DNA from 2 places in the Pantoea sp. X-Soil-YNGN-785 genome. Region 2 is predicted to be linked to the other one. Evidence: predicted binding sites of a transcription regulator. Region 2 holds the regulator's gene; the other holds the start of a gene.
The links. The regulator LexA, encoded in region 2, represses DNA repair genes until DNA is damaged. The targets are predictions, from matches to a motif close to TNCTGTATGTACATACAGNA.
Positions count from the first base shown of each region.

Region 1: a site for LexA is predicted at 1,069-1,088, ahead of uvrB (excinuclease ABC subunit UvrB). Genes of this name have one in related genera too.

Region 1 is NZ_AP035942.1:1,204,316-1,214,968, forward strand. It holds gene AC6I8E_RS05565 (ABC transporter ATP-binding protein) at 1-273, opposite strand, end outside; gene uvrB (excinuclease ABC subunit UvrB) at 1,165-3,186, shown strand; gene AC6I8E_RS05575 (gluconeogenesis factor YvcK family protein) at 3,170-4,093, opposite strand; molybdenum cofactor riboswitch at 4,298-4,431, shown strand; gene moaA (GTP 3',8-cyclase MoaA) at 4,421-5,407, shown strand; gene moaB (molybdenum cofactor biosynthesis protein B) at 5,422-5,937, shown strand; gene moaC (cyclic pyranopterin monophosphate synthase MoaC) at 5,940-6,425, shown strand; gene moaD (molybdopterin synthase sulfur carrier subunit) at 6,418-6,663, shown strand; gene moaE (molybdopterin synthase catalytic subunit MoaE) at 6,665-7,117, shown strand; gene AC6I8E_RS05605 (OBAP family protein) at 7,213-7,998, opposite strand; gene AC6I8E_RS05610 (DUF1615 domain-containing protein) at 8,105-9,199, shown strand; gene AC6I8E_RS05615 (Bax inhibitor-1/YccA family protein) at 9,298-10,005, shown strand; gene AC6I8E_RS05620 (lysylphosphatidylglycerol synthase transmembrane domain-containing protein) at 10,055-10,653, opposite strand, start outside.
Region 2 is NZ_AP035942.1:289,753-300,405, reverse strand. It holds gene AC6I8E_RS01305 (conjugal transfer protein TraF) at 66-1,316, opposite strand; gene zur (zinc uptake transcriptional repressor Zur) at 1,768-2,289, shown strand; gene AC6I8E_RS01295 (CsbD family protein) at 2,354-2,566, opposite strand; gene dinF (MATE family efflux transporter DinF) at 2,722-4,044, opposite strand; gene lexA (transcriptional repressor LexA) at 4,144-4,758, opposite strand; gene AC6I8E_RS01280 (diacylglycerol kinase) at 4,864-5,232, opposite strand; gene plsB (glycerol-3-phosphate 1-O-acyltransferase PlsB) at 5,361-7,784, shown strand; gene ubiA (4-hydroxybenzoate octaprenyltransferase) at 7,847-8,713, opposite strand; gene ubiC (chorismate lyase) at 8,742-9,254, opposite strand; gene psiE (phosphate-starvation-inducible protein PsiE) at 9,341-9,751, opposite strand; gene AC6I8E_RS01255 (UTRA domain-containing protein) at 9,821-10,528, opposite strand.

The DNA of each region.
Region 1 (10,653 bases), 910 kb from region 2:
ATGGCGGCCCTGCGGCACATAGCCGATGCCCATCTGCGCCCGCTGTTCGGCCGGTTGCAGCAGCAAATCTTCCGGCGGCGAGCCATCCTCTTTCCAGGAAATGGTGCCGCTGTTAATCGGCAGTCTGCCCATGATGCAGTTGACCAGCGTGGTCTTGCCCATGCCAGGACGGCCCAGAATGCCGGTGCAGGTGCCAGGCGACAGATCCAGGTCCACATCCCACAGGATATGGTTCTGACCGTAAAATTGATTTACCGAACGTAGACTCAGCATCTGACACTCTCCTTCCCGATCATTAGCCTGATTGCTTCCGCTCTTTGTCGTCTGGCAAACAAGTCATCAGCAACGGCAGCCTCACCATTGCAGCACAGTGCGCGTAAAGCGCGGTGACGTTACTGACTCCTGCAATTCCCAGGCCAGATCTTAAAACGGCCCTGTTTCCTGCTGAAGTGCGCTGTACCAGGGAGGAAAGGTGAGAAAAACTTATCAATTACCCATGGTCATCACGCGCCTGCACTTTTACAGTGCCTGCGGGCGCTGTTTGTGGTGCAGACATGCTGCGTAACGCAGAATGTCTGATTAAGAATCTTAGTGGAATGATGAAAATTTGCGTGCCACGCCAGGCGACAGATTAAAAATGCAGAATAATCCGTCAGCAGCCGACGCGAAATTTAACGCAAAAAAAATTATTTTCAACGAGGCGGGACGGCAGGGAAAAATTATACACAGCTGATGGCGGCGGGGCTGCCATCACTTATCCACTATTCCTGTGGATAACCTTGTGCATTAGGTAATGAAAACCGGTTAGAAGCGAGGAAATACGCGGCCTGGTAACATAATGACGAGATTCTGGCCTTATTAGCTTAAACCAGTAAAATCAGCTGGTTATCAAAAAACAAGCCTGCGAATTTTCTGTCAGGTAACCGAACTGTAATTTTGTGACGTTCTATTGACAAATGTTAAATCCGATCCCGGTCTGGGGATAACATTGCGCAACACGCTTTGCGATATCACGTATCTGAAGCAGGCGGGCTAAGTCTTACCCTGATTGCATTAACCTTGCACGATTACTGTTTTTATATCCAGTATTATTTTCTGGCAAAATCACCATAGCAGAGTAAAATAAGTGGCTGCCCGCCGACTTCTCCAGCAGGAACTGCATTCATGACCAAAGCTTTTAAACTCAATTCCGCCTTTAAACCTTCGGGCGACCAGCCTGAGGCGATCCGTCGCCTGGAAGAGGGGCTGGAGGATGGACTGGCCCACCAGACCTTATTAGGCGTGACCGGCTCCGGTAAAACCTTTACCGTCGCCAACGTCATTGCCGACCTCAATCGCCCGACGATGGTGCTGGCACCGAACAAAACGCTGGCGGCGCAGCTCTATGGCGAGATGAAAGAGTTTTTCCCGGATAACGCCGTCGAGTTTTTCGTCTCTTACTACGACTACTATCAGCCTGAAGCCTATGTGCCGAGCTCCGACACCTTTATTGAAAAAGATGCGTCGGTGAATGAACACATCGAACAGATGCGTCTGTCAGCGACCAAGGCGCTGCTGGAGCGGCGCGACGTTATCGTGGTGGCATCGGTTTCGGCGATCTATGGTCTGGGCGATCCCGATCTCTATCTGAAAATGATGCTGCACCTGACACGCGGCATGATTATCGATCAGCGCAGCATTCTGCGCCGTCTGTCAGAGCTGCAGTACACCCGCAACGACCAGGCGTTTCAGCGCGGCACCTTCCGCGTGCGTGGCGAAGTGATCGATATCTTCCCGGCGGAGTCGGACGATATTGCGCTGCGCGTCGAACTGTTTGACGAAGAGGTCGAGCGTCTGTCCCTGTTTGACCCGCTGACCGGGCAGATCGATTCAGTGGTGCCGCGCTTTACCATTTATCCCAAGACGCACTACGTCACGCCGCGTGAGCGCATTCTGCAGGCGATGGAAGACATCAAAGTCGAGCTGGCGGATCGCCGCCGGGTGCTGCTGGAGAACAATAAACTGCTGGAAGAGCAGCGTATTACTCAGCGTACCCAGTTTGATCTGGAGATGATGAGTGAGCTGGGTTACTGCTCCGGCATCGAGAACTACTCGCGCTACCTCTCCGCACGCGGACCGGGCGAAGCGCCACCGACGCTGTTTGACTATCTCCCTGCCGATGGCCTGCTGGTGGTGGATGAGTCGCACGTCACCATCCCGCAGATTGGCGGCATGTACAAAGGGGACCGGGCGCGCAAAGAGACGCTGGTGGAGTATGGCTTCCGCCTGCCGTCGGCGCTGGACAACCGTCCGATGAAGTTTGAAGAGTTTGAGGCGCTGGCCCCGCAGACCATCTATGTCTCGGCAACGCCGGGCAAATATGAGCTGGAAAAATCGGGCGACGAAGTGGTCGATCAGGTGGTGCGTCCTACCGGTCTGCTGGATCCGATCATCGAAGTGCGTCCGGTCGGCACCCAGGTTGACGATCTGCTGTCGGAAATCCATCAGCGCGTGGCGATCAACGAACGTGTGCTGGTGACGGTGCTGACTAAGCGCATGGCGGAAGATCTCACTGAATATCTGACGGAGCATGGCGAGAAGGTGCGCTATCTGCACTCCGACATCGACACCGTAGAGCGTATGGAGATTATCCGCGACTTACGTCTGGGTGAGTTTGATGTGCTGGTGGGCATCAACTTACTGCGTGAGGGGCTGGATATGCCGGAAGTGTCGCTGGTGGCGATTCTGGATGCGGATAAAGAGGGCTTCCTGCGTTCCGAACGATCGCTGATTCAGACCATTGGTCGTGCGGCGCGTAACATCAACGGTAAAGCGATTCTCTATGGCGATAAAATCACGCCGTCGATGGCGCGTGCCATTGAAGAGACAGAGCGCCGCCGCGAGAAACAGCAGCTGCACAACGAAAAGAATGGCATTGTGCCGCAGGGCCTGAACAAGAAGATCACGGATATTCTGGAGCTGGGCAAGAATGTGGTGAAAACCCGCGGCAAAGCGAAACCGGCTCGTCCTGGCGAGGCTCAGGCACTGGCCGATTTCCAGCTGTTAACGCCGCAGGCGCTGCAGAAGAAAATCCACGAGCTGGAAGGGCAGATGCAGCAGCACGCGCAGAACCTGGAGTTCGAACAGGCGGCCAGCGTGCGCGATCAGCTGCATGAGCTGCGAACGCTGTTTATCGCGGCCTCGTAGTGCCGTCAAAGCTCTGAATGGCGTGTTCCAGCGCCACCCGTAACAGCTGGCGGTCGTGACGATATTTAATGTCGGCGGCCTCCAGCGGTTCACGGACAATCAGCCGGTTTTCAATGCCCTCTGTGGCGACCGACGGTCCGACCACTACGGCATCGATCACCCGCTTGCCGATATAACGTTCCATCATCTGAAGCTTGTCAGCCACTGAAAGACTGGCCGCGGCGGGGCTGAGCTCACGGCCCAGATTGCCGATAAACACCATAGTGGCAGGCGTGCGACGCAGGGCCTGTGCCATCTCTTCCATCAGCAGAATCGGCATCAGGCTGGTGTAGAAACTGCCTGGACCAATCAGGATCAGATCCGCTTCTGCAATGGCCTGCAGCGCTTCCCGCGTCGGCTGGACGTTGGGATGCAGCATCAGCTCCTGCGGCGGCTGCTTCATCTCATCGATGGCGGTTTCGCCGTAAACCATATTGCCTTCGGCATCCATCGCCACCAGGTCCACCGGCTGCTCCGACATCGGGATTAAAAAGGCGTCGACCTTCAGCAGGTTACGGATGATGTTGATCGCTTCCAGCGGGCGAACGCTGAGGTGATCCAGCGCCCGTAGCATCAGATTGCCGAGGTTGTGACCGGCCAGTTCGCCGTTACCGGCAAAACGGTACTCGAACATCGCGGAGGCGACGCTGGGTTCTGCAATCAGCTGGTTAAGACAGTTGCGCATGTCGCCCCAGGCGATACCGCCTTCGGATCGACGAATGCGGCCGGTCGATCCGCCATTATCGGTGGTGGTGACGATGCCGGTGAGACGGGAGCCCAGCGGGGAAAGGGCCGACATCACGCGGCCTAAACCGTGTCCGCCGCCCAGTGCCACAACGCGATCAAGATCGGCCAGTGTGCGATTCATACTTCTCCTTAACATCTCGTCGCGTAGCGTGGCTCTAAACGCTAATCCCGCGCGGATGACTTGCGTCAAAATCTGGATCGCATTTTAACGTATCCTGTCGCGAAAATGCGGTGAAAATTCGATATGTATAAGAATATATAGCGAAAAGAGCAAATGGAAGAGTGAGGAAATTCACGCTACCATCATGTTTACCGCGCTGATCAACGGGTCAGCGTACACTCAAGCCTGAATGCCTAAGTCTGCGGATAGGGGGTTCAGGCCGTAGCCATCGAGCTGCCAGGGTGCAGGAAGAAATGACTGCATCTCCCAATCTGGAAAGGTGTTCTGGTGTCACAATTTACTGATGCATACGCGCGTAAGTTCTATTACCTGCGCCTGTCGGTCACGGATGTCTGTAATTTCCGCTGTACCTATTGTCTTCCTGACGGCTACAAACCGCAGGGAATTCGTAACAAAAGCTTTCTTTCTCTGGATGAAATCCGCCGCGTCACGCGGGCTTTCGCCGCAGCCGGAACCGAAAAAGTGCGGCTGACCGGTGGTGAGCCGTCGTTGCGCCGTGATTTCACCGACATCATTGCGGCAGTGCGTGAAAACGCCTCTATCCGCCAGATCGCAGTGACCACCAATGGCTACAGGCTGGCGCGCGACGTGAAACAGTGGCGCGACGCGGGTCTGACCGCACTCAACGTCAGCGTTGACAGCCTGGACGCCCGTCAGTTTCACGCTATTACCGGTCAGGATAAATTCCATCAGGTGATGAGCGGCATCGACGCGGCGCTGGACGCCGGTTTTCGTCAGGTCAAAGTCAACAGCGTGCTGATGCGCGATCTCAACAGCCGCAATCTGGCCACATTCCTCGACTGGATCCGCACCCGTCCGATTCAGCTGCGCTTTATCGAACTGATGGAGACCGGCGACGGCGGCACGCTGTTCCGCGACCAGCACGTTTCCGGCATGGTGATCCGCGATCAGCTCATTGCCCAGGGCTGGCAGCGTCGCGAAAGCGGACGCAGCGACGGCCCGGCGCAGGTCTTTTATCATCCCGACTATGTCGGCGAGATTGGCCTGATCATGCCTTACGCCAAAGATTTCTGTGCCAGCTGCAACCGTCTGCGCGTCTCGGCGCAGGGAAACCTTCACCTGTGCCTGTTTGGTGACGGCGGCATACCGCTGCGTGACCTGCTGGCGTCCGATGAGCAGCAGGCCGAACTGCAGGCGCGCATCGCCAGCAGCCTGGGACAGAAGAAGCAGACGCACTTCCTGCATCAGGGCAACACCGGTATCACACAGAATCTCTCTTACATTGGCGGCTAATTTCAGGAGGAAGTATGGGTAAACCAGCCAGCGAATTTCAGGCTGTGCAGATTGCGGTGATGACGGTGTCAGACCGTCGCGATGCCAGCAACGATACCTCCGGCGACTATCTGCGCGAGGCAGCGGCGGAAGCGGGCCATGAAGTGGTCGATCACGCCATCGTGCCGGATAACCTCTATCGCATTCGCGCCACCGTATCGCGCTGGATCGCCAGTGACGATGTCCAGGTGGTGATCATCAATGGCGGCACCGGCTTTAACCTGAAAAACAGCACGCCGGAAGCGCTGCTGCCGCTGTTTGACCGCGAGATTGACGGGTTTGGCGAACTGTTCCGGATGATCTCCTATGAAGAGATTGGGGGCTCGACGCTGCAGTCGCGCGCCATTGCCGGTCTGGCTAACGGGACGCTGATCCTGGCCGTGCCGGGTTCGACCAGCGCCTGCCGCACCGCCTGGGAGCGGATTATCGCTGACCAGCTTGATGCACGCACCGCGCCCTGTAATTTTGTCTCACATCTGAAGAAACGGTAAGTATGTCTCAACTCACACACATTAACGCCGCGGGCGAAGCACACATGGTAGATGTCTCCGCCAAGGCTGAAACCGTGCGCGAAGCGCGCGCCGAAGTGCTGGTGCTGATGCAGGCGGAAACGCTGCAGATGATTATGGAAGGCAGCCATCACAAAGGGGATGTCTTCGCCACCGCGCGCATCGCCGGGATCCAGGCAGCAAAACGCACCTGGGAACTGATCCCGCTCTGTCATCCGCTGATGCTGAGCAAAGTGGAAGTGAATCTGGAAGCGGAACCGGATCATAACCGGGTGCGCATCACCACGCTCTGCCGACTGACCGGCAAAACCGGCGTCGAGATGGAAGCGCTGACGGCCGCTTCAGTTGCCGCGCTGACCATCTACGACATGTGCAAAGCCGTGCAGAAAGATATCGTCATCGATCAGCTGCGGTTAATGAGCAAGAGCGGCGGCAAAAGCGGCGATTTTCAGGCGGTCGCGCATGATTAAGGTGCTGTTTTTCGCCCAGGTGCGCGAGCTGACCGGCACCGCATCCCTTGAGGTTAACGCTGACTATCCGGATGTGGCGGCGCTGCGCGCTGCGCTGGCCGAACGCGACGATCGCTGGGCGCTGGCATTGGAGTCGGGCAAACTGCTGGCGGCCGTCAACCAGACGCTGGTGCCGATGAGTCACCCGCTGCATGCTGGTGATGAAGTGGCCTTTTTCCCGCCCGTAACCGGAGGCTGAGATGGAAACGCAGATTCGCGTCGGCCCCGCACCCTTTGATATGGCGGAAGCGTATCGCTGGCTGGCGGCCTGTGATGAAGATGGAGCGGTAGTGACTTTTACCGGCAAAGTGCGTAACCACAATCTGGGTGATAACGTGGCGGCGCTGACGCTGGAGCACTATCCCGGCATGACCGAAAAAGCGCTGCAGGAGATTGTTGATGCGGCGCGCGAACGCTGGCCGCTGCAGCGCGTCACGGTGATCCACCGCGTCGGCGAGCTGTTTCCCGGCGATGAGATCGTGCTGGTGGGCGTCACCAGCGCCCATCGCGGTAGCGCCTTTTCTGCCGCGGAGTTCATCATGGATTACCTGAAAACTCGCGCGCCGTTCTGGAAGCGCGAAGCGACAGAGCAGGGCGATCGCTGGGTGGATGCCCGCGACAGCGACCATCAGGCGGTCCAGCGCTGGGACTAAGGCATTAATGGCGCAAGCGGGCAGAGGTTTCTCCGCCCGCTGCGTTACCGCTGATCCCTCCCGCGTCACAGCCCGCTAACACGCAGACACAACGCCTACGGCTGCTTCAGTTGCTCCGCCGGACCAAAGTTGGTCTGACCGTGGCTGTGCTCACCACCACCGCTGGTGCGCTTAAGCTGAATAACCTGGCCCTTTTCCCAGGCGTTAGCACCCGGCGCCGCCGGATTGGCTACGATATCCGCCCGATCGGCCCGGATCTGCTTGCTGTCCACGTCAAAGCGGCGATCGCGATCCGCCAGCAGCCGTGGATCCATCTGACCATCCTGGGTAAAGCCCATCATCAGCGCCGGAATGCCGATCGGCAGCGTTTTGTCGCGATCGGTATGCCAGGTGTGCCAGGTTTTGCCATAGGTATTCACGATGCGGGTCATCAGCGCGTGGTCGGCGACTTTCGGTAAGCCTGGCGCAATCAGCGTGCCCGATTTCACCTCATACTGATGGCTGTGCCACAGCTTCTTCTCTTCGGGCGGCAGAGTCTTAAACAGCCGTTCGCTGATGATGTACTCCACGCCCATCAGCCGCGCGTCGCGCGTGTTGCCGTCGTAAATCACCGCCTGCATCACATCGTCGTTCAGCACGGTGACATAGTGGTGGGCCTCCATCTGACCGTTTTTATCGCCGTTATAAAAATGGAAGCCATCGAGATAAGTATTGATGGCGTCGATAGGCGGACGGGACTGCATCACGCTGGCGCCGGTTTCCAGCACCTTAAGCGAGGAGGAGGTCGGCGCGCCCGGTGACTGCACCTGGGCAGGGGTATTACTGGCGCCGCAGCCGGTTAATAACAGGCTGAACGCCGCAACAGGCCAGAGTTTAAACATCGTAAGTTCCTTTAACGTTAAAAAAGGTAACCTTAGTTCAGTTCTCTCCTGCCTGTGAAACTCTGGCAATGGTAGAGTAGGGCTTTGGTTCATTCTGAGGACAGGCATGTCATCCACCCCGATTCTGCAACGTCTGACACTGGTCGCCGCCCTGGTGCTGGCGGGTTGTAGCAGCAAGAAAACTCCGGAGGCGCCGGTACGGCAGCCTGAAGATGTCAAAGCGCAAATCCAGCGGCTGCTGCCGTCGCACGTCAGTAATAAAGCGGCCTGGAGCGACGATATCTACACCACCTTCCGCACGCAGCAGATCGACCCCAGCGCCAGTAACCTGTGCGCGGTGATCGCCGTGGCGGATCAGGAGAGTAACTTCAGCGCCGAGGCCGCGGTGCCAGGCCTGCCGAAAATCGCCTGGGGCGAGATCAACCGCCGTGCAGCGCAGGTGCACGTCCCGGCCTTCCTGGTGCGCACCGCGCTGCTGATCAAATCGCCGACCGGAGAAAGCTACGCCGCCCGGCTGGACAAGGTGCGCAGTGAAAAAGACCTCAGCGCCATCTTCGATGATCTGATCGATATGGTGCCGATGGGCCAGACGCTGTTCGGCAATCTCAACCCAATTCACACCGGCGGGCCGATGCAGGTCAGCATCGCGTTTGCCGAAGCGCACGCCAAAGGCTATCCATGGCCGATCGATGGCACCATCCGGCGTGAAGTCTTTACCCGTCACGGCGGGATCTACTTTGGGACGATGCACCTGCTCGGCTATCCGGCTGACTACAGCCAGCCGCTCTATCGCTTTGCGGACTACAATGCAGGCTGGTACGCCAGCCGCAATGCGGCGTTCCAGGCGGCAGTGTCAAAAGCCACCGGTATGAAGCTGGCGCTGGATGGCGATCTGATCCTCTATGGCTCAGACGCGGCGGGCGGCACCGAACTGGCGGTGCGGACGCTCTCAAAGCAGATCGACATGAGCAACAGCGCCATTCGCCGCGATCTGGAGAAAGGGGAGAAAGAATCATTCAGCGACAGCGAACTCTGGAAACAGGTTTTTGCCCTGGCGGATAAAATGGCAGGCCGTAAGCTGCCGCGTGAAATGCTGCCGGGCATTAAGCTGGAAAGCCCGAAAATTACCCGTAATCTGACGACGGCATGGTTTGCGCAGCGCGTCGACAGCCGTTATCAGCAGTGTCTGTCGCGGCGTTAACCGGCATGTTATGGCACAGTTGAGCTGAGCTGTGCCACACTTAACTCTGGCATGGCTCCCGGCAGGGAGCTGTTCATCCGTTCAACAAGAGGTGCATCATGGACCGATATCCACGCAATGATTCCATCGTTCAACCCGCATCTCGCGGTTTACAAGCCTATATGGCGCAGGTCTATGGCTGGATGACCTGCGGTCTGTTACTGACCGCATTTGTCTCCTGGTTCGCGGCGCGTACGCCCGCAGTGATGGAGCTGGTGTTTGCCAATCGCATTACCTTCTTCGGGCTGATTATTGCGCAGCTGGCGTTGGTGTTCTTCCTGTCAGGCATGGTGCATCGTCTGAGCGGAGCCGTAGCCACCGGGCTGTTTATGCTCTATTCGGCGCTGACCGGCATTACCATGGCGAGTATCTTCCTGGTCTACACCTACTCCTCCATCGCCAGTACCTTCTTTGTCACGGCAGGGATGTTTGGTGCGATGAGCTTCTACGGCTATACCACCAAACGCGATCTGAGCCGTTTTGGCAGCCTGCTGTTTATGGGGCTGATTGGCATTGTGCTGGCGTCGCTGGTGAACTTCTGGCTCAAAAGCCCGGCGCTGATGTGGGCGATTACCTATATCGGCGTGGTGCTCTTTGTGGGATTAACCGCTTATGACACGCAGAAGCTGAAAAACATCGGTGAGCAGATTGATGCCCGCGACACGGAAAACCTGCGTCGCTATTCGATCATGGGCGCGCTGACGCTCTATCTCGACTTCATTAACCTGTTCCTGATGCTGCTGCGGATCCTCGGTAACCGCCGCTGATTTTCAGTGTAAAAGGGGGAGGCGCGAAGGTTGCGCCTCCCTTTTTTTATTACGATTTCTGTAACTTCTGCTCGTTCTTCTGACGCAGATGCTTCGCCCGACTCTCCAGGCCCAGATAGAGCACCAGCGCTAACAGCAGCGGCAGGATAAAGTAGAGCACACGATAGGCCAGCAGCGCCGCAATGATGGTGCCATGCGAAGCGTGCTGACCGCTGAGCAGCGCCAGGAACACCGCTTCCAGAACGCCAATGCCCGCCGGAATGTGAATGATTACCCCGGCAATACTGCTGATCAGCAGGACGCCCAGTACCATCGGATAGCCCACGTCGCGTCCCAGCAGCAGCCAGATAATCGCGCCCATCACCATCCAGTTGGCACAGGAAACCGCAAACTGCAGCAGCGCCATGCGCAGTGAAGGCAGCTGCAGCGTCTGGCCTTTAATCGTCCAGCGACGCTGTTTTGAGAAGGCGCAGGCCCAGAGGTAAATCGCCACCAGCACCAGCAGAACCACGCCAATCAGCCGCAGCGTAGTCTCACCGATAAACCAGCCGCCGGGGATCGAGACCATGCCCGCACTGAATACCACGCCCGCCAGCAGAATATAGCCCAGCCAGTTAGTCGCGATGCTCAGGGAGAAGATGCGGGTGA
Region 2 (10,653 bases):
TGCAAGGATAACACAAGGGCGGGCGATAGTGCATCGCCCGCCCCCGAACAGCCGGAATAACGTGCTTAGAAGTTAAAGCCCAGCTGCATCATCGCGCCCCAGGTGTTGTTAGCCCCCACCGAGCCAGCCAGATCCAGATGGACAGCTTTGTTAAACGGTGACAGACCAAAACCTGCGGTGGCAACATTTTCGTCGTTAGACCGCATGTCCGCACGATAACCGGCACGCAGTTGCAGCCAGTCAAGCACGCGGTACTCCGCGCCCACTGCCGCATACTGGCTGTTATCCTGGGTTTTGAAGCGTTTGGTTTCAGTCAGATCCACATCGCCTGTCACGGTAAACGGCCCTTTATCCCAGGATAGTCCGGTGGTGACCAGCGGGCGAATCTGGTAGGTATCGCGGAACCCGTTGACCTCTTTGGTCTGCAGATCGCGCGAAACCAGGTTCTGTCCGGTCACACCCAGCGTCCAGTTTTCAGCAAAGGTGGTCGCCAGACCGGCATCAACGTTAAAGCCGGTGTCGGTGCTGCGATACTGGCTATTGTTGATGTCGTTCTTGTCGTAGTTATAGATGCTGGCAGTGTAGTTATAGAGCGAGGTTTTCTGCACTTTCGGCGTTACGCCCACCGAGACCGGCTGACCGGCGATGGTGAACTCATGTGCCACTGCCACACCATAATCAATGGTCAGTGCCGCTAAGCCATTCGCACTGGAACGCAGGTTATTTTGATCGCCAGGACGTGGCAGCACCGTTCCGTTAGCAACACCGCGCAGATAGTCGATATCACCCTGGACCACGTTGGCACGGACGTGCGCCGTACCGTAGGCTTTGGTAATAAACGCAAAAGGCAGGGTCTCATTAGGGATCGTGACGGCCACGGCCACGCCTGCACTGCCGTCCGCTTTGTTACCGCGCAAATCGCTGAGCTTGTCAGCGACATCGCCGGAGGCAGCACGCAGTTCAGGGTAGCCACGCAAATAATCCGCAAAAGTCAGGTTACCAATCACGTCGCGATAGCGATCCACGGTGTCGGTAATATCATCGACTTTATCAATCAGCTTATCTTTGTCAGTAACCTGAATACCTGCCGAGGGAATAATAATGCTGACGTTATCGTCAGATTTAGCACGCGTCATTAATGCCGGGTTCGCCAGCACTGCTGAGCCATAAACAGAAGATGCTACGCCGGTGCCGCCCATGGCGTCATTACGTGCATCATACCAGGTCCCTGCCGCCATGGCGGAAGAAGAAAGGAAAAGCGCGGTCGCTGCAGCGGAATACTTCAGCGCTGAACGTTGAGCGGATTTTTTCACCATTTGCCTGCCATCACCTGAGAAATTGTCATTGAAACATTCAACGACTGAATAGTTTGTTAGCCCTATTGTGAACCCTGGCTAACGCGTTATTGCTGTGAATTCAAAGGAAACAGTGTCTTAATTCAAAGGATTGGACGTTTTCCAATCAAAAAACCGTTGTAATTGTTCAGACTGTGTCGGGTTATTTCAAATACTGCCAGACTTTCCTTAAGTCTTTCTGAACATTACTTCTTAACTCAGTGAGATGCAAAGCAAAATGCCAACAAATTCCGCTTCATGTCGATTGAGAATGGATCTGATTTCTCGTCAGATTTGAGATAGATAGCGGCTTAAATTCTTAAAATGCTGCTTTATCAGGCAAATAATGCTGTTTTAACAGGCGAAAACGAACATCAGCGCCGCAAAACTATGTGTGATAAAATAACATCACTTATCCAGCGGAGAATTTTTCATGACAAACATGACATCGCAGCAAATTTTGATTCAGGCTGAAAAAATGTGCCTGCAGCGCGGTGTACGTCTGACTTCGCAGCGTGCTGAGGTATTGCGCCTGATGGCCGAACAGCCTGGCTCGATCAGCGCTTACGATCTGCTGGATCAACTCCGCATCAGCGAACCGCAGGCCAAACCCCCTACCGTCTATCGTGCGTTGGACTTCCTGCTGGAGCAGGGTTTCATTCATCGGGTGGAGTCCAACAATAGCTACGTCATGTGTCACCACTTCGAGGCACCGGCACATACCTCAGTGATGCTGGTCTGCGACCGCTGTGCAGCAGTAACGGAGAAACAGGCGCAGGGCGTGGAGAAGATTATCGCGACGCTGGCGGGTGAAGCGCAGTTCGCTTTACGCCACAGTGTGATTGAAGCGCATGGTTTATGTGAAAATTGTGCTGCAGTAGAAGCCTGTACGCACCATGAAAGCTGCGAACACGATCATCAGGATGAGGGGAAAAAGCGGGGAAAACGCGGGTAACTGGCGCATCCTTGTGTGGTTCCGGTGCGGGTGCACCGGAATGTGTTAACTGATCAGCGCTGCATTACCAGCGGTGGTCTTTATTCTGGCCTTCCCAGTCCGTCACTTCACGCTCTGCTTCATCTTTCGCATAGCCATAACGTTCCTGGATTTTGCCGACCAGCTGATCGCGTTTGCCTTCGATAACCTGCATGTCATCGTCGGTCAGCTTGCCCCATTTCTCTTTCATTGTGCCTTTGAACTGCTTCCAGTTGCCGCTCGCTTCGTCTTTATTCATGGCAGACCTCCAACCCTCGGGTTTAATGATTATCTTGTTACTTAACAAAATAACGATATAAAGCGCTGGTTAACTGCGCCGGATAAAGTTAATTGTAGCAACCAGATTCACAAACCCGGAATAATACGGAATAATCTGTATCAATCTGTGCAGCGTCAGGCATCAAACCAGCTATTCTGACGCCAGTGCCTGCGCCAGATGAGCCACAGTGACAGACCGCGCAGCGCCAGGAAAACCGTTACCGCCAGCCACAGTCCATGATTGCCCAGCGCCGGTACGCTCAGCAGCGTCAGAAAGTAGCCTGCTGCTGCTACCACCATGCTGTTACGCATCTCACGTCCGCGCGTCGCGCCGATGAACATCCCATCCAGCAGATAACACCAGACGCCGATCAGCGGCATAACGATCTGCCAGACCAGATAGCGGTCAGCACTTTGTTGCAGCGAAGGAAGGGAGGTCAACAGGGTAACAATCTGCGAGCCAGCAATGGCATAGATCAGCGAGAAGAAAAGCGCCACCACCACCGCCTGCCGACAGGCAGAGTGCCAGACATGCCACAGTTTGCTGCCATCTTTTGCACCATGCGCCTCGCCGGCAAACGCTTCAACCGCGTAGGCGAAGCCATCCAGCGCATAGGCCGTGAACGTAATGAACATCAGCAATACCGCGTTAACTGCCACCACATCCGGGCCAAGCCGCGCGCCCAGCACGGTCAGCGAGGCGAAACAGAGTTGCAGCATTAGTGAGCGCAGCATGATATCCCGGTTCAGCCGCAGCAGTCGGCCGCTGTCACCGCGCCAGCTCTGCTTCAACAGGCTTAGCGAAATGCCGCGCAGCTTCAGGACCCGCCAGACCATGATGCTGCCGACACCCAGCGTAATGTACTCCGCCAGCGCCGTGGCGGTTGCTGCACCCGCGACACCCCAGTGCAGACCCATCACCAGCCAGAGATCGAGCACGATATTAACCACATTGCCCACCACCAGCAGGATCACCGGCGCGCGCGCATACTGCACGCCCAGCAGCCAGCCCAGAATGACCAGATTTGCCAGCGTAGCAGGCGCGCTGAGCCAGCGAATCTGAATAAACAGCGCCGCCTGTTCCAGTACCGCGGGATTGCCGCCAACCAGATGGGTCGCCAGCTGAATAATCGGATAACGTAAAGCGATGAACAGTACACCTGCCAGCAGCGCAATAATCAGCGGCTGCGTTAGCGCGCGTGCCAGCGCAGTTTTATCGCCCGCACCAAACGCCTGCGCCGTAAGGCCAGTCGTACTCATTCGAAGGAAAAGCAGCAGCATAAAGAGGAAGCTGGTCACCGTGGTCCCGACCGCAACCCCGCCAAGATAGACAGGGCTGTCGAGATGACCAATTACTGCCGTATCGACCACCCCCAGTAAGGGAACGGTGATATTTGAAAGGATCATTGGCAGCGCAAGCCGCCAGAGATTTTTATCGGTTGCCGTGATAAAGCGCATTCGCCGTTCCGTGCTCGGTGTCGCTGCGCAAAACAGGCAGCGACAAAATTAGGGCAGACAGAATAGCATCAGAAAAGGCGAATGCACGCAGGCCTCAAATCAGAGCCACTCGCCGTTGCGAACCACACCAACCGCCAGACCTTCAATGGTCAGGGACTGTGCACGGGTATCGACAACAATCGGGTCAAAATCACTGTTTTCAGGCAGCAGATGCACGATAGCACCCTGCTTTTTCCAGCGCTTAACGGTGACTTCATCATCAATGCGGGCAACGACAACCTGGCCGTTGCGTACATCCTGGGTTTTATGTACCGCGAGCAGGTCGCCATCCATAATCCCGATATCTTTCATCGACATTCCGCTGACGCGCAGCAGGAAGTCGGCAGACGGCTTAAACAGGCCCGGATCGACCTTGTAGTGGGTTTCGATATGTTCCTGCGCCATGATCGGCTCACCGGCAGCAACCCGGCCAATCAACGGTATGCCTTCTGAGGCTTCTTCTTCCATTAGCAGACGAATGCCGCGCGATGCACCGGAAACGATCTCGATAACGCCTTTACGCGCCAGCGCTTTCAGGTGCTCTTCTGCCGCATTCGGTGAGCGGAAGCCCAGTTGTGCAGCAATCTCTGCGCGCGTAGGCGGCATGCCTGTTGAAGAAATATGGTCGCGAATCAGGTCATAGACCTGCTGCTGCCTGCTGGTTAATGCTTTCATCCCGCCCCCTGGTTGTTTATACAGTCGCTGTGAGTATATACAGGTATTGGCGAAATGGAAACCGATTGTCAGGCAAAACGCGGCTTCCGGCGCGATATGGAACGCTTATCGCAAATGTGTCCAGAGCAGCGCTATCCAGACAAACAGTGCCAGTAAGATGCTGATCAGTACCGCCGCAGAGCCCATATCTTTGGCCCGGCCCGCCAGCGGATGATGCTCCTGACCGATGCGGTCAACGACCGCTTCAATGGCGCTATTGAGGATTTCAACAATGACCACCAGCACCACCGACCCAATCATCAGGATGCGTGAGACCACATCGACATCCAGCCAGCAGGCGATAATAATGGCGACCAGCGCAGCCAGGGCCTCCTGACGAAACGCCGCTTCATGTTGCCAGGCGGCACGCAGTCCCTGCCAGGAGTAACCTGCGGCTTTAACTATTCTGATAAGTCCGGTGGCATTATTTGCCATGATGTGGGAACCCTTTTATCGGATTGACGTCAATGTCTGGGCTGCGTGCAATTGGCACCACCACAGATCTTCGCTGCACTTTCTGGTATGCTTGCGGCGCTTTGCTAACAAGAGGCTTCATGTTGTCTATGTCAGGTTGGCGTAAACTCTATTACAAATTGCTTAATTTACCACTGTCGTTTTTGGTAAAAAGTAAGGCCATTCCGGCCGATCCCGTGTCTGAACATGGTCTGGATCCGACCCGACCTATTATGTATGTTTTGCCTTACGATTCGAAGGCCGACTTACTGACTTTACGCGCGCAGTGTCTGCGGCATCATCTGCCTGACCCACTCTCTCCGCTGGAGATTGATGGTTCACTGCTGCCGCGCCACGTATTTATCCACGATGGCCCGCGCGTCTTCCCCTATTTTGTGCCCAGCGTGGAATCGGTGAAAATCTTTCACGATTACCTCGATCTGCATCGCAATAATCCTACGCTGGATATCCAGATGCTGCCGGTGACGGTGATGTTTGGCCGCGCACCCGGACGTGAAGTCCAGGGCGAAGCCACGCCACACCTGCGGGTGCTGAACGGCGTACAGAAATTCTTTGCGGTGATCTGGCACGGACGCGACAGTTTTGTTCGCTTCTCGCCGACCGTTTCGCTGCGCCGCATGGCCACGGAACACGGTACGGATAAGTCGATTGCCCAGAAGCTGGCTCGCGTAGCGCGCATCCATTTTGCCCGTCAGCGGCTGGCGGCGATTGGCCCGCGGTTACCGGCGCGTCAGGATCTCTTTAACCGTCTGCTGCAATCCAAAGCGATTGAAAAAGCCGTCGAAGATGAAGCACGCAGCAAAAAAATCTCCCATGAGAAAGCGCAGCAGAATGCTGTCGAGATGATGGAAGAAATTGCCGCCAACTTCTCTTATGAAGCGATTCGCGTTACTGACCGCGTGATGGGCTGGCTATGGAGTCGTCTCTATCAGGGCATCAACGTTAATGGCGGCGAAAAAGTGCGCCAGCTGGCGCAGGATGGCCACGAGATTGTCTATGTGCCGTGCCATCGCAGCCACATGGATTATCTGCTGCTCTCCTACGTGCTCTATCATCAGGGCCTGGTCCCGCCGCACATTGCTGCCGGTATCAACCTCAACTTCTGGCCAGCCGGCCCGATTTTCCGTCGTCTGGGCGCATTCTTTATTCGTCGTACTTTTAAAGGCAACAAGCTCTACGCCACGGTGTTCCGTGAATATCTCGGCGAGCTGTTTACCCGCGGCTATTCGGTTGAGTACTTTGTCGAGGGTGGACGTTCTCGTACCGGCCGCCTGCTGGACCCGAAAACCGGCACCTTAGCCATGACATTGCAGGCGATGCTGCGCGGCGGTAACCGCCCGATCACGCTGGTGCCGATCTACATCGGCTATGAGCACGTGATGGAAGTGGGTACTTACGCCAAAGAACTGCGCGGCGCGGCGAAAGAGAAAGAGGGCTTCATGCAGATGGTGCGTGGCTTGCGCAAGCTGCGCAATCTCGGTCAGGGTTACGTTAACTTTGGCGAACCGCTGCCGCTGGTCAACTATCTCAACAAGCAGGTACCGGAATGGCGCGATGCCATCGATCCGATTGAGCCGCAGCGTCCGAGCTGGTTAACACCGACGGTCAATGATATCGCGGCCAGCCTGATGGTACGTATCAATGAAGCGGGCGCGGCCAATGCCATGAACCTCTGTGTTACCGCTTTGCTGGCGTCACGTCAGCGCTCACTCACCCGTGAACAGCTGATTGAACAGCTGGAATGCTATACCCAGCTGCTGCGCAATGTGCCTTATTCACCTAACGCGACCGTACCCGATCTTTCAGCGGAAGCGCTGCTGGATCACGCCATGGGTATGAATAAGTTTGAGAATGAAAAGGACAGTATCGGCGACATCATCATTCTGCCGCGTGAGCAGGCGGTGCTGATGACCTACTATCGCAACAATATTCATCACATGCTGGTGATGCCGTCGCTGATTGCCGCCATAGTTCAGCAGCATCAGACGCTGACTGAAGCCGAACTGCTGCGTCAGGTAAGCCTGATCTACCCGATGCTGAAGAGCGAACTGTTCCTGCGCTGGCAGACCGATGAGTTGCCGCAACTGCTGACCGATATCAGTCAGGAGCTGGCGCGTCAGGGCCTGATTACCTTCGAAGCCGGTGAGTTGCGCTTTACTGCGGCGCGCTACCGCACGCTGCAACTGCTGGCTGCCGGTGTGCGCGAAACGCTGCAGCGTTATGCCATTACCTTCTCGATTCTCAGCGCCAAGCCGACGATTAACCGTGGCACGCTGGAGAAAGAGAGCCGGACGCTGGCACAGCGTCTGTCGGTGCTGCACGGTATCAATGCGCCGGAGTTCTTCGACAAAGCGGTCTTTACCTCACTGGTGCTGACGCTGCGTGACGAAGGGTATATCAGCGACAGCGGTGATGCCGATGTCGCGCAGACTCTGGCGACCTGGCATATCCTGGCTGACCTGGTCACCAGTGATGTGCGCATGACGATTGAAACCGCGGTGGCGCACGACTGACACGCGCGCCCAGTAAAAAGGCGACCTCATGAGGTCGCCTTTTTTATGCCCAAAACGCTCTATCAGAACAGCTGACTGAACGGCGGCGTATTCATCAGTACGCCCAGGAACAGCACCATCCCGACATAGTTGTTATTCAGGAAAGCCTGGAAACAGGGCTGGCGTTCGCGCCCGGCGATCAGCTTCTGCTGATAAACAAACAGCGCAGCCGCCAGCAGCAGCGTCCAGTAGAAGGCACCGTTCAGGTGGAGCATCATGCCCACCAGCGCCATCAGCAGCAGGGTTGCCAGTTGCAGCAGACCAATAATCAGCTTGTCGAAACGGCCAAATAATATCGCCGTCGACTTCACGCCAATCTTCAGGTCATCGTCCCGATCGACCATCGCATACTGCGTATCGTAAGCGACCGTCCAGCAAATGTTGGCAATAAACACCAGCCAGCAGACCAGAGGTAAGGACTCACTAACTGCGGACCAGGCCATCGGAATCGCCCAGCCAAACGCGGCCCCCAGCACCACCTGCGGCAGGTGGGTGTAGCGCTTCATAAAGGGATAAACGCAGGCCAGCGCCAGCCCCACGACGGAGAGCATTATCGTCATCAGGTTCATGGTCAGCACCAGCGCAAAAGCTATCAGCGCCAGGATCACGAACAGCAGCTTCGCCTCTTTTGCACTCACCGCGCCGCTGGCCAGTGGCCGGTGCTTCGTACGCTCCACATGACCATCAACTTTACGGTCGGCGTAGTCATTGATCACACAACCCGCCGCGCGCATCACAAATACCCCGGCAACGAATACCACCAGCACCGGCAGCGGCGGGATCGCCATGTCAGCCAGCCATAATGCCCAGAGCGTGGGCCACATCAGCAGCAGCGTCCCGATCGGTTTGTCGATACGCATCAGGCGAGCGTAGGCCCGCCATTTATTCATACTTAAGCTCGTTTGCACCACAAAATCCTCAGACCAGATCGCGATAGAGCGGCGATGCCGGTAAAAACAGTTCAGTCAGCAGCAGCGGTTTGCCGGAGAGACGCAGACGGGAACGCCGTCCCCACAATCCCTCCACCTGCCCCGGCTCAATAAAATCGCGGGTCAGCGTCGACGACGAAAAAAGATAGCGCCCCAGAGGACGGGTGCCGAGCTGTTGCAGCATCGCCTCTGGCCCGTTAAGGGTGCTTTCCGGTACCAGCGTGCGGCCAGCCAGCCAGGGCTGATCGTCGCCGGACAGCAGCACTTCGCGTAGCCAGAAACGTTCATCGTCTGGCAACAACGCCCTTTCCTCACCCAACTCGCTGGCGTCGATAAAGCCTTCACGCAGCGGCTGAACCGTGACCCGCTGACAGTGCTGTTCAAAACGGCGCGTCATCGAATCCTCCTCCATCAGCCAGTCGAGCAAGGGCGGCGCAAGGGTGGCCTGCGACGGAGAAAGCCAGTTGAGCGAACGTAATAAGCTGAGTGCGTCTTGCGACATGGCACCACTCCCGATAATTTTCAGGACGCTAGTTTAGCGCAGAGCGGCGATGCGAACACCTGCCGTCGTGTCAGACGGCAGGGGGATTACTCGCGTTTCAGCCGGTTACTGTTGGCCAGCCACAGCGTGACCACCAGAATCAGAATCGCCGCTGAGTAGCAGAGGGTATCGAAGGGATTTTTATGGTCGACGATAATCAGGCGGATAATAGCCGTGATACCGATATAGACAAAGTAGCGCAGGGGAAAGTGATAGCCCGACTGAAAGTACTTAACAATCAGGGCAATAAATTCGAAGTAGAGGAAATAGATAACAATTCCCTCAATCAGCAGGTAAGAAGAGGCCTGCTCGCCGGTGTTAAACAGGACATTTGCCAGATGAATAGTCTCTTTGCCTAAAAAGACGATCAGGATGATCGCCAGACTCAGCAGACCCAGATTCAGCACCCATTGCAGAACCGTTGCAAGGTGGCGGGCCAAAGGATTTTTGTCACTCATGTTGCGCCTTTAAAAAGGAGTTATTAGCGCGCAACATCATGCGTGAGTGTGATGCAAATCACAATAACCCTAAGCTTCCACATCCACACAGAGCGCGTCGTACCGCCAGTATTCACAGTCGCAATCAATCACCTCTTTTTGCTGATTGCGGTTGATACGGGTGATCAGCAAACCGGGGCTGCCCGGCGCGACATTCAGCGTAGGTGCAGCAATCTCCGGCAACGGGCCGGGCAGAATCGTGAAGCGCGCGCCGCCGTAGCGAATACCGTAGCGCTGGTCATAGAGATCGGTCAGGGAGCGGGTCAGATCTTCATCGAGCAGGCCAGGGAAAAAACGCGGATTGAGGTAGTGTTCTACATAGAGCACCGCGCGCCCATCAATGCGGCGCAGGCGGCGAATACAGTAAACCGACGAACCTGGAGCCAGACGCAGCGCGATCGCTACGCTGTCGTGCGCTGCGACCTGCTCAGCAGCGATCACTTCCGTGGTCGCCTGCCTTCCCTGCTCCCTCGCCATGGCATGAAAGTGGCTGTGATGCAGCGGGTTGTAAATCAGACGTGGTGGCGCGATAAACCAGCCGCGACGCAGTTCCCGGTAGATCATCCCCTGGGCCTCCAGCTTACCCAGCGCTTCCCGCAGGGTAATCCGCGTGGTGCTGAACGCCTCGCTTAAGGCACGCTCCGCTGGCAGGCGCCCGCCGCTGAACTCACCGGCCTGGATGCGCGTCAGCAGTGCGCTGGCTATCGCATCTGCCGTTTTGAGTGCTATCGACTCCACAACAGTAGCCTCATTTTGGTGCGACTTCGCACTCTTACTGTTCAGGTAAACGCGCCTGAGGTGGGCGAACGGGCCGCGTCTTTTGTCGCCCCTTCCCCGCACCCCGCCGCCTTGTCATAAATCGT